One region of the Corynebacterium sp. 1103A genome, then DNA from elsewhere that is predicted to be linked to it. Evidence: predicted binding sites of a transcription regulator. Region 1 holds the regulator's gene; each other region holds the start of a gene.
The links. The regulator LexA, encoded in region 1, represses DNA repair genes until DNA is damaged. The targets are predictions, from matches to a motif close to CGAACANNTGTTCG.

Region 1 (3,270 bases):
GCCCCTCTGAGGCCCGCGAGAAGGTCCGCGAGCTCATCGAGGAATTGTCCCGCCCCGCGGCGGACAACTAAACGTCGCCGAAAACCACCATAACCGGCGCAGGCCCCGCTTTTAAGTTGCGGGCCTGCGCCGGTTGTTTGGTTTGTGGGGAAGGGAGGGGAAGGGCCTTCTTTAAGCGTCGGCGGTCACGACCGTGATTTCGCGCTCTCGCAGCGCGTCGACGAAGCTTTGCGGTGCCGCCGAGTCCGTGATGACGACGTCGATATCGGACAGCTTGGCAAAGCTGACCAAATAGTCGTTGCCCAGCTTGGAGGAGTCGCACAGGACAACGACCTTGCGGGCGTTGGTGACGAACGCGGCCTTGATGGCCGCCTCCTGCGCGTCCGCTGTGGACAGGCCGTGGTCCAGGGTCAGGGCGTTGGTGCCGATGAAGGCGACGTCGGCGCGCAGCAGCGCCATGGTGCGCAGGGCTGTGTCACCGACTACCGCCTGGGTAATGCCGCGCACCGTACCGCCCAGCAGCTGGACGTCCTTGATGCCGTTATTAGCCAGGGACAGGGCAATGGGCAGGCTGTTGGACACGATGGACAGCTGGTTAGCCAGCGTGCTGGCGGCGATCAGGTCGCTTAAGGCATTCGTGGTGGTGCCGGCGTCCAAGAAGATGCTGCCCGGGGCCTCGGGGAGGAACTCGAGGGCGGCCTCGGCGATCGCGGACTTCGCCCCCGTGGCCGAGCGCGAGCGCGTGTCGAGGGTGAACTCGGCCGTCTGGAAGGTCTGCGAGGCCACTGCGCCGCCGTGGACGCGGTGCACCACGCCTTCCCGGTCCAAAACGGCCAAGTCGCGGCGAATGGTTTCTGCGGTGACGTCGAATTTGTGGGAGAGTTCCGTCACATTGACGCGTCCCTCGACGGCGGTGAGGGACGCAATCTGCCGACGGCGTTCTTCTGCATACATGGGGGTAGTTCTCCTCGGTCCGTGGGTACGCACGCTGATGGGCTAGCGCACACGGTGAAATGGGTCTACTCAAATTGTCCCAGAAAAACCGCGTGGGCAAACACAAACAGAAAAACCCAAGCGTCCGATTCTTGGGTTGCTTGGGTATTTCTTGAGGTAGATCGGACAAACCGGACCCGGGATCACACGCACGGCGTGAGAGTTTGCATGCCTGATTACCTCAGAAAGGGGGAATAACGCGGGATGTTCCAGGGAATTAAAGCTTGCGCATCACGGAGACGACCTTGCCCATGATTTCTGATTCGTCCCCGTTGATGGGGGAGTAAGCGTCATTGTGCGGCAGCAGCCAGACGCCGGTGGAGTCGCGGTGGAATTCCTTGACGGTTGCCTCCTCGCCGTCTAGGAGGGCCGCGACGAAGTCGCCTTCCTCGGCCGTGGACTGCGAGCGGACGATGACCCAATCCCCGTCGAGGATGCCGGCGTCCCGCATGGAGTCTCCTACGACCTGCAGCATGTAGAGGTCCCCGCCGCCGACGACCTCGTCCGGCATAGGGTAATAGGTGTCGATGTTTTCTTCGGCCGTGATGGGGGTCCCGGCGGCAATGCGCCCGACGACGGGGATATAGCTGACCTGGCCCGCGTCCGGCGGGGTCTGGGGGAGCTCGGCGGACTTGCTGGCCTTCTCGGTCTTCGCGTCTTCCCTCTCAGTGTTGAGGTGGCGAACGTCGACCGCGCGCGGCTTGTTGGGATCGCGCCGCAGGAAGCCCTTTTCCTCCAGCTGCTTGAGCTGATAGGCCACCGAGGATGTGGACTGGAGGCCGGCCGCGTCACCGATCTCACGGATGCTCGGCGGGTAGCCGCGCAGGAGCACGGCGTCGTGAATGACCTCGAGGATGCGCCGCTGGCGGACACTCAAGGAGTCCAGGGTGGGCTTCTGTGAGGATTTGCTGGGTCGGGCCATGGTCTTTAACTCTCCAAGTTGGTTGGCAGGTCGGATAGTCGGTCACAGGCGCTGCGGGCCCGCGTAAATTCCTACCTTCATTTCTAGCACGAAAAGTACAAATGTTCGAGATCTTTGACCGCGCGCTAGACAAATTCTGGGAAGCTTGCTATAAATCGAACACAGAACCTAATTCGAACATTCGAACGAAGGAAAGTCGGAGCCATGTCGGGGTCTAGATTTAGACTCGGTGGCACCAAAGAAAGGAAAGATTACTTTGACTCTCGCATTTGATGACCGCCGTATTGCTAACACCGAATATGCAGCTTACCGCTCCGGTGCTCTCGCGCCTTCCGTGGTCCCCGCGGCCGCGGTGTGGGAGCCTTCCGCCCGCTTTCCCGGAAGCCGTAACCCCAACGCCGGCTGGCCGGGAGGCGGCCCGGCCGGCACGAGTGAGCGTTATTCTCGAACCCTCACGCTAGATAATCGAACAGACCGTCGTTCGCAGCACGCGCTTAGCGCCGAGGATTTCGCAGGGCAGCTGCGCGGCGCTGCCTCTGAGCAGGCGTGCCAGAAGGGGAACTACGCGCTCGGTGCTGTGTTCGGATTTGCCGTCTTCCTAGGCACGTTGGCGGCGGGCATGGGCCTAGTCGACGGCACGGATACGGCCGGTTCCTTGGGCACGGCGTATAGCGCCGTGACCCAGCAAGCCACCCTGAACTAGTAAGCGGGCTCGCCCGCCCGGTTGAGGCGCGCTCCGGCGCAGTAGACTGGTAGCGCATCCGCTTTATCTGCTGTAGCGGATTGAGCGGGAAAGCTAGAAAGATATGGGGAGCGAGCCACATTGTATTGCCCATTTTGTCACCACGAGCAGTCACGCGTTATTGATTCCCGCGTCGTTGACGCGGGTGCGTCCATCCGCCGCCGGCGCGAGTGTTCTTCGTGCCGGGGCCGTTTCACCACGGTCGAAAAGGCCGTGCTGTCCGTGGTCAAGCGCAACGGGCTGTCCGAGCCTTTCAGCCGCGACAAGCTGATCCGCGGCGTGCGCCGAGCCTGCCAGGGCCGCGACGTCTCGGACGACGCGCTCAAGCGCCTGGCCCAGGAGGTGGAGGAGACCGTGCGCAGCCACGGCAGCTCCCAGATCAACGCCAACGATATTGGCCTTGCCATCCTCGATCCGCTACGCGACCTCGATGAGGTGGCGTACCTGCGCTTTGCCTCCGTGTATAAATCCTTCGACAGTGCGGACGATTTCGAGTCGGAGATCCGCCTGATCAAGCGCCGCGACCGCAGCAGTTTTTAGGCTCCCGCTGCGGCGCTAGGCCAGCTTATCGACCGCCTTTTGGATGCGCCGCAGGGACACCGCGTGCGCGGTG
Region 2 (3,270 bases), on a different contig from region 1:
GCCCCGTGGGCATCGTGGGTACCCCGGGGAACGGTCCCGGATGCCGGTACGGTTTACTATTAGGCATGGAACCCGTCGATCTCGCCACACTGGTAGGTACAGAATCACGTACTTACCGATCGCGAAAGGTCACCCCGCAAATGCACAACGCGCCGGTGCACGTGGCCATCGCCATGTGGGACGTCCCCTGGAAGTCCGCCGCGGAGGGCAAGCTCAACGGGTGGGTCATCGCCGTGGACGCCAAACCCGGCCCGCGCTTCGTGCGCACCGGGCGGACCACGGAGGAAGACACCGTGGGGCCGGTGATGCGCGACCTCAACGACGCCATCAGCGGCATCCGCAGCTTCAACGGCGCCAAGAAGAAGGTCTGGTGCAACGTCGGCCGCCGCCGCGGGGCGTTGCGCCTGGAGCTGGAGAAGCAAGGCTACCTGGTCACGGGCAGTTTCTCCGAATACAACCGCGCCTGCCCGCGGGCCAGCAAGCTGCGCACCGTCGAGGAGACCAAGGCCAAGCGCGAGGGCAAGCGCAACGGCCAGTCCCCCAAGCGCAAGCCCACTCCCCCGCCCGCCACGGAGGCCCACTGGTGGCCGCAGTTCTCCGACTTTTCTCACGCTAAGGATGCCACCCCCACCCGCATCGCCACCGATGCCTCCTCCGACACCAACATCAAGGGCGCGTCCTGTTTCGTCGCCAGCAACGGCGACTACCAGCTGCTCACCCGCCGGACGAAGGCCTCCACGGATGAGCTAGAGCTCGAGGCCCTCACCCTCGCTCTGAAGTACCTCGCGCACACCGATGCCACCGACGTCCTCATCGAAAGCGACAGCCAGGCCGCCCTGCGCGCCGTCGATTACATCACCGGCCAGGGCAAGCTCGGCAAGCGCTGGCGCGGCATCCATCCGGGCGCACTCTCCCGCTTCCAACAGGCCTGGAAGGACAACCAGGGGCAGCGCAGCATCACCTTCCGGCGCGTCATGGGCCACTCCGGCGACCCGCTCAACCGCGCCTCCGACAAGATCGCCATCATGGGGCTGCGCGCCATCGCCTACCGCCAGAAGGAGGTCCGGAACACCCTGGCGGAGGGCATCGAAAAGGCCCTGCAGGAAGCCGCGAAGGACGCCCACAAGCGGGCGGCGTCGCGCCTGCCCGAGTCGGTCACGCGGGGTACTGGTGGCTCTGGCGCAGGTTCTAGGTCTGGGTCTCGGTCTGGAGCTGGCTCAGGCTCCGGTGCTGGGTCTGGCTCTGGCGCGCGAATTAAGCGGCGTCGGGGCGGGCGCCGCGGGGGCCGTCGTCGCGGTGGGCGCCGGCGCGGAAGTCCGGACTCGGGTTCTGGCGCCTAGTTTTTTGGGGGCTGGTTCTGGGGCCTAGTTTTTGGGAGCCAGGTTTTGGGGGACTGCTTGGACCCGTTCGGGGTTAGTCGGGGCGGCCCTCGAGGCGGTGCCGGAGACGTCGCCAAGCGATGCGCAGCGCGGAATGCGGCGTCGCGGCGAGCTCGCGGGCATAGTTATGTAGTTTGTGGCCGTGCGGGGTCGGGGCGGCGACCGTGTGGATGGGGATTTTGAGGTGCCAGGCCCAGAGTCGGGTGCGCAAGATGTGGAAGTTGCTGGTGACGACGGTCATCGTTGAGCCCGGGGGCAGCAAGCGTGCGGAGTTTTCGAGGTTTTCGTTCGTGCTGGTTGCCAGGGGCTCCAGGAGGATGCGCTCTGGATTGATGCCTCGAGCGGTGAGGTAGTTGTGCATCGGTAGCGCTTCCCCGTGCCCGCTGACCACGATGGGGGCGTCAGGGTGCGCTTGAGCGAGGCGGGCAGCGGTGGCGAGGCGGGCGCGCAGCAGCGGTTCGGGGCGGCCGGCGGTGGTGCGCGAGCCAAGGACGACGATGGGGGCCGTCGGATCAAGCGTTGGTCGCCGGGAGGCTTTTCCGCCATCGTCTCTGAACATAAGAATAAGGATACTTGATAGTATTGACCGCCCTGTTCGACGCCGGAGATGCCTATTTCTGTCAGAGGTTACCCCCGTTTTGCTAACAATGTAACCATCTAGAACAAAGTTTTGCTTGAGGGGTTGCGTGGGGTGGTTGGTTAAATAGGATTGAAGTCGTCAGGAACAAAGGTTCGAGCACCTCAAGGGGGTGAAGATCATGACCGAAGCAACTCAATCCATTGCCGAATGCGTAGCCGAAATCGAACAGGCATACTCCCGCCTGCACGCCGCTGTCACGGAGGTGGACTCGGTGTACTTTGGTGAGATCTACCCTTATTTCGAGAAGCTCGCTGCCCTCTCCGGCACCATCACTACTATCGATGCCGCCTTTGCGTTCATCGCCGAACGCGACGACGCTGGCCGCCACGTCAACTCCACGCGGGTGATGGACTACCTTATGAACCGGCTGGGGCTGTCCTACGGGGAGGCGAAGGACCGGCTCCGCAACGGGCAGACCATCTTCGGGACCGCTCCCCTATCGGAGCCGCCGCTACAGGATCCGCTGGAGGATGCTGCAGATTCTGGGGAAACTGGGGATTCCACGGAGGATGCTCACGCAGCAGAAGAACGCCGGAAGCAGGCCGAGGAGCGCCGCAGGAAGGCCGAGGAAGAGGCGCGTCTCCGCAGGGAGCGCGAGGAACAGGCCCGCACTGAGGCGCAGCGCAAGCTGCGGGAGAAGGAAGCTCTCCGTGGCCGCTACCTGGCCATCATTGACCGCGAGCTCAAGCACCTCAACGCCCACGCCACCCCGGGGCCGAACGAACTGCGTAACAAGGCCATCGACGAGGCGAAGAAGCGGAACCTCAAGGACTTCGCCCAGTGGCTGCGCCGCGAGGTCCGTGCGGCGAATGCTCGCAGCCGGGATCCCTTCGGCAACCGGGACCGGTTTGCCGCCACCCGCAAGCGTCATTTGGAGTTCAGCCCCGCGGACGCCGACGGTGGCGTGCACGTGAGCGGTTACCTGGACGGCGCCACCGCGGCGCTGATGAGCCAGGCGTTTGCGCCCGCCACGCGTCCGGGCACCCCGGACCTGCCGCCGGAGGAAGACAAGCGTAACTACCGCCAGCGGATGGCGGACCAGTTCACCGCAATTCTGCAGGAGTACCTCGGCTCGCGCGAGAAGGCGCACCCCGGCTTGGGCTCGATCATCATCTCCGGCACGGTCGATGACTTCGAGAACCTCAAGGCGGATTCCCTGCTGCCGACCAACACCGGGCACTCGCTGACCCCGCTGGACATTATCCGGCTCGGGGCCGCGGCTAGTGATTACCTCTGCATCATGGACTGCGA
Region 3 (3,270 bases), on a different contig from region 1:
ATGGTGGTCTTGCCCAACCCGGGCGGGCCGGACAGCAGCACGTGGTCCGGGGTCACCCCGCGCTTCTTCGCGCCCTGCAACACCAGGGAGAGCTGCTCGCGGACTTTGGGCTGCCCGATGAACTCGTCCAGGCTCTTCGGGCGCAGGGAACGCTCGATGTCGCGCTCGCCCTGCTGGGCGTGCCCGTCGACGTCGTCGTTGCGCCGATCCGCGGCCTGCGCGCTGCCCTGGCGCGCGGCCTCCAGCCCGTCGGGCAGCTGGAACTCGGTGCGCTCAATATCTGACATGTTCTAACACCCTACCCGTCGCCAAACCCTGGCGTGCGCCTACTTATTTCTTCCCCAGCCGGGCCAGCGCGCTGCGCAGGACCACCGGCGTGGCGGCATCGGGCTGCTCGGCCATGATTGCCTCGACGGCCGCGGCCGCGGCCTTTTCCGTGAAGCCCAGCCCCACCAGCGCCTCGGTGACCTGCTGGACCACCGGCTCGTTGGCCGCGGGCACCCCGCCGGCAGCCGCGCCGCCGCCCGCGGCCGCACCGGCCCCGGCGAAGCCGGCCACCTTGTCCTTGAGCTCGAGCGCTAGCCGCTCCGCCATGCGCTTGCCCACGCCGGGAATGGTCTGTAGGCGCTTGGCGTCCGACTGGCTAATCGCCTGCGCCAGCTCGTTGGCCTCCAGCACCGACAGCGCGGCCAACGCCAGCTTCGGGCCGAGACCGGAGACGGACTGCAGCAGGTGGAACATCTCGCGGTCCTCGGCGGTGCCGAAGCCGTAGAGGGTTATGGAGTCTTCCTTGACCACCATGGAGGTCAGCACGAAAGCCTCCTCCCCGCGGGTCAGCCGCCCAAGTGTGGGCGGGGCAGCGTGCACCAGGTAGCCCACGCCCTGACATTCGATAACGGCGTGATCTAGCGCGATGGAGATGACCTCTCCGCGCAGCGATGCGATCATGGCGAGGGCTTTCCTTTCTTCCCGGGTGGAGTTCTAGGAGACAAAGTGTTCTTAAAGTTTCGGACGGTTGGGGCTTAAAAGTCGCGGGGCTAACCTGACTGCGCCGAGCGGGCGTGCGCCAGGGATTGCTGTTGGCCCTGCCGCTGGGCTTGGGTCCTTTCCCGCACCTGCTCGGCGCGGGCGAGGGCCGGGGCGCGCCAGCAGTGACTGACGGCAAGCGCTAGCGCGTCGGCGGCATCGGCCGGCTTGGGCGGCTCGCTAAGCCCCAGGATACGGGTGATCATGGCGGTCATCTGCTTCTTGTCAGCGCGGCCGTTGCCGGAGACGGCCTTCTTGACCTCCGAGGGGGTGTACATGTGCACGTCCAAGCCGCGCTCGGCGGCCGCGAGCACCAGGACCCCGACGGCGTGGGCGGTCTGCATGACCGTGGAGACATTGCCGCGTTCGAAGACGCGCTCGATGGCCACGACGTCCGGCTGGTACTCGTCCATCCACTCCGCCACGGCCTTCGACAGGCGCAGCAGGCGCTCAGTGAGGTCCTTGTCCGCGGGCGTGCGCACGACGCCGACGGAAATGGGGATGACGGCGCGGCCCCGGCCCGCCTGCACGACCGACAAGCCGCAGCGCGTCAGCCCCGGGTCGATGCCCATGACGCGTAAGCCTTCCAAGTTCACCGGCTACCTCCGTCACACATATGTTCTAGTACCTCATCACGCATACTACACGCGCTACGTCCGGACGGCCAGCCTGGGTGCCCCGGTGTGGTCAGCCCGGTGCAGACAAGACCAAGGGCAGCCGCGGCAAGAAATTCTCGCCCCGACTGCCCCATTGCCAGGCTCTTAAGCCCCGGGCCGGCTTACTAGTCCTCGAGCTCAGCCAGGACCTCGTCGCTGAGATCCATGTTGGTGTAGACGTTCTGCACGTCGTCGGAGTCTTCCAGCGCGTCGATGAGGCGGAAGATCTTCTTGGCATCGGCCGCGCCGAGCGGGACCTCGACGGACGGGCGGAAGTCGCTGTCAGCGTCCTCGACGGAAATCTCCGCCTCCTCCAGGGCACTGCGCACCGCGCGCACGTCGGCAGGCTGGCAGGTAATTTCGAACTGCTCGCCGCGGTCGTTGACCTCTTCGGCGCCGGCCTCGAGTACGGCCAGCAGCAGGTCGTCCTCGGTCAGCTCGCCCTTCTTCACAAATACAACGCCGACGCGCGAGAACATATAAGACACGGAACCGGACTCGCCCAGGTTGCCGCCATTCTTCGTCATGGCGGTGCGCACCTCGGTGGCCGCGCGGTTGCGGTTATCGGTCAGGCACTCAATCAGCATGGCCACGCCGTTGGGGCCGTAGCCCTCGTACATGATGTTTTCCCAGTCGGCACCGCCGGCTTCCTCGCCGGAGCCGCGCTTGCGGGCGCGCTCGATGTTGTCGTTAGGGACGGAGGCCTTCTTGGCCTTCTTAATCATGTCGTCCAGCGTCGGGTTGGCCGCGGGATCGCCGCCACCGGTACGCGCCGCCACCTCGATGTTTTTAATCAGCTTGGCGAATTCCTTGCCGCGCTTGGCGTCGTTGGCAGCTTTTTTATGCTTGGTCGTCGCCCATTTAGAGTGGCCGGCCATAAGGTGTGCCCCTTCCTAGTTGGTTTTAACTAACGCGATTATACGTGCCGAGGCCATCGGGTCTGAATAAGACCTCGCCCAGATCACCTACTCGGTCATTCCTTCAGCCACCGGATGAGGCCTTCCTGGTTGACTTGAGCAACCAGAGTGCCATCCTGGCGGAAGACCCGCCCCTGGGCGAAACCGCGCCCGCCGCCGGCGAACGGAGAATCCTGCTCATAAAGCAACCACTCATCCACTTTAAGCTCGTCGAAGAACCACAGACTGTGGTCGAGGCTGGCCATCTGCACGCGGGCGTCGGGGTGCGAAATCAGCGTCGAGTTGAGCAAGGTCATATCCGACAGGTAGGACAGCGCCACCTGGTTCAGGTCCGGGTCGTCGCCCAGCCCGGCGTTGTAGCGGAACCAGATGTGCCGCGCGCCGGCGCCGTATTTGTCCTGGGCGTGGTGCGAGTTGTCGTACTCGTCGGGGACCATCACGACGACCCAGTCGCTCCACTCCCCCAGCACGATGCGCGAGGTCGACGGCCAGTCCGCCGCGTGGTCGCGGCACTCCTCCGGGCCTGGCACGTCCGGCAGCTGCGCGGCGTGTTCCGGGCCCTGGTCGCCGGGGCGGCGGAAGCTGACCAGCATCTCCACGATCTCCTTGTCGCCCTGCCAGCCGGTGACCCGGCGGTGGCTGAAGGTGCGTCCGTCGCGGACGGTGTGCAC

Region 2: QQS52_RS01900 (HNH endonuclease signature motif containing protein) is a predicted target of LexA. The motif match lies at 2,101-2,114, and genes of this name have one in related genera.
Region 3: ruvC (crossover junction endodeoxyribonuclease RuvC) is a predicted target of LexA. The motif match lies at 1,636-1,649, and genes of this name have one in related genera.

Annotation. Positions count from the first base shown of each region.
Region 1 is NZ_JASTTF010000008.1:99,166-102,435, forward strand. It holds gene ptsP (phosphoenolpyruvate--protein phosphotransferase) at 1-71, shown strand, start outside; gene QQS52_RS07450 (DeoR/GlpR family DNA-binding transcription regulator) at 172-954, opposite strand; gene lexA (transcriptional repressor LexA) at 1,211-1,915, opposite strand; gene QQS52_RS07460 (hypothetical protein) at 2,172-2,618, shown strand; gene nrdR (transcriptional regulator NrdR) at 2,739-3,197, shown strand; gene hrpA (ATP-dependent RNA helicase HrpA) at 3,213-3,270, opposite strand, start outside.
Region 2 is NZ_JASTTF010000002.1:75,147-78,416, forward strand. It holds gene QQS52_RS01890 (RNase H family protein) at 141-1,340, shown strand; gene QQS52_RS01895 (YdcF family protein) at 1,414-1,938, opposite strand; gene QQS52_RS01900 (HNH endonuclease signature motif containing protein) at 2,138-3,270, shown strand, end outside.
Region 3 is NZ_JASTTF010000006.1:98,356-101,625, forward strand. It holds gene ruvB (Holliday junction branch migration DNA helicase RuvB) at 1-287, opposite strand, end outside; gene ruvA (Holliday junction branch migration protein RuvA) at 331-948, opposite strand; gene ruvC (crossover junction endodeoxyribonuclease RuvC) at 1,038-1,622, opposite strand; gene QQS52_RS06225 (YebC/PmpR family DNA-binding transcriptional regulator) at 1,808-2,560, opposite strand; gene QQS52_RS06230 (acyl-CoA thioesterase) at 2,656-3,270, opposite strand, start outside.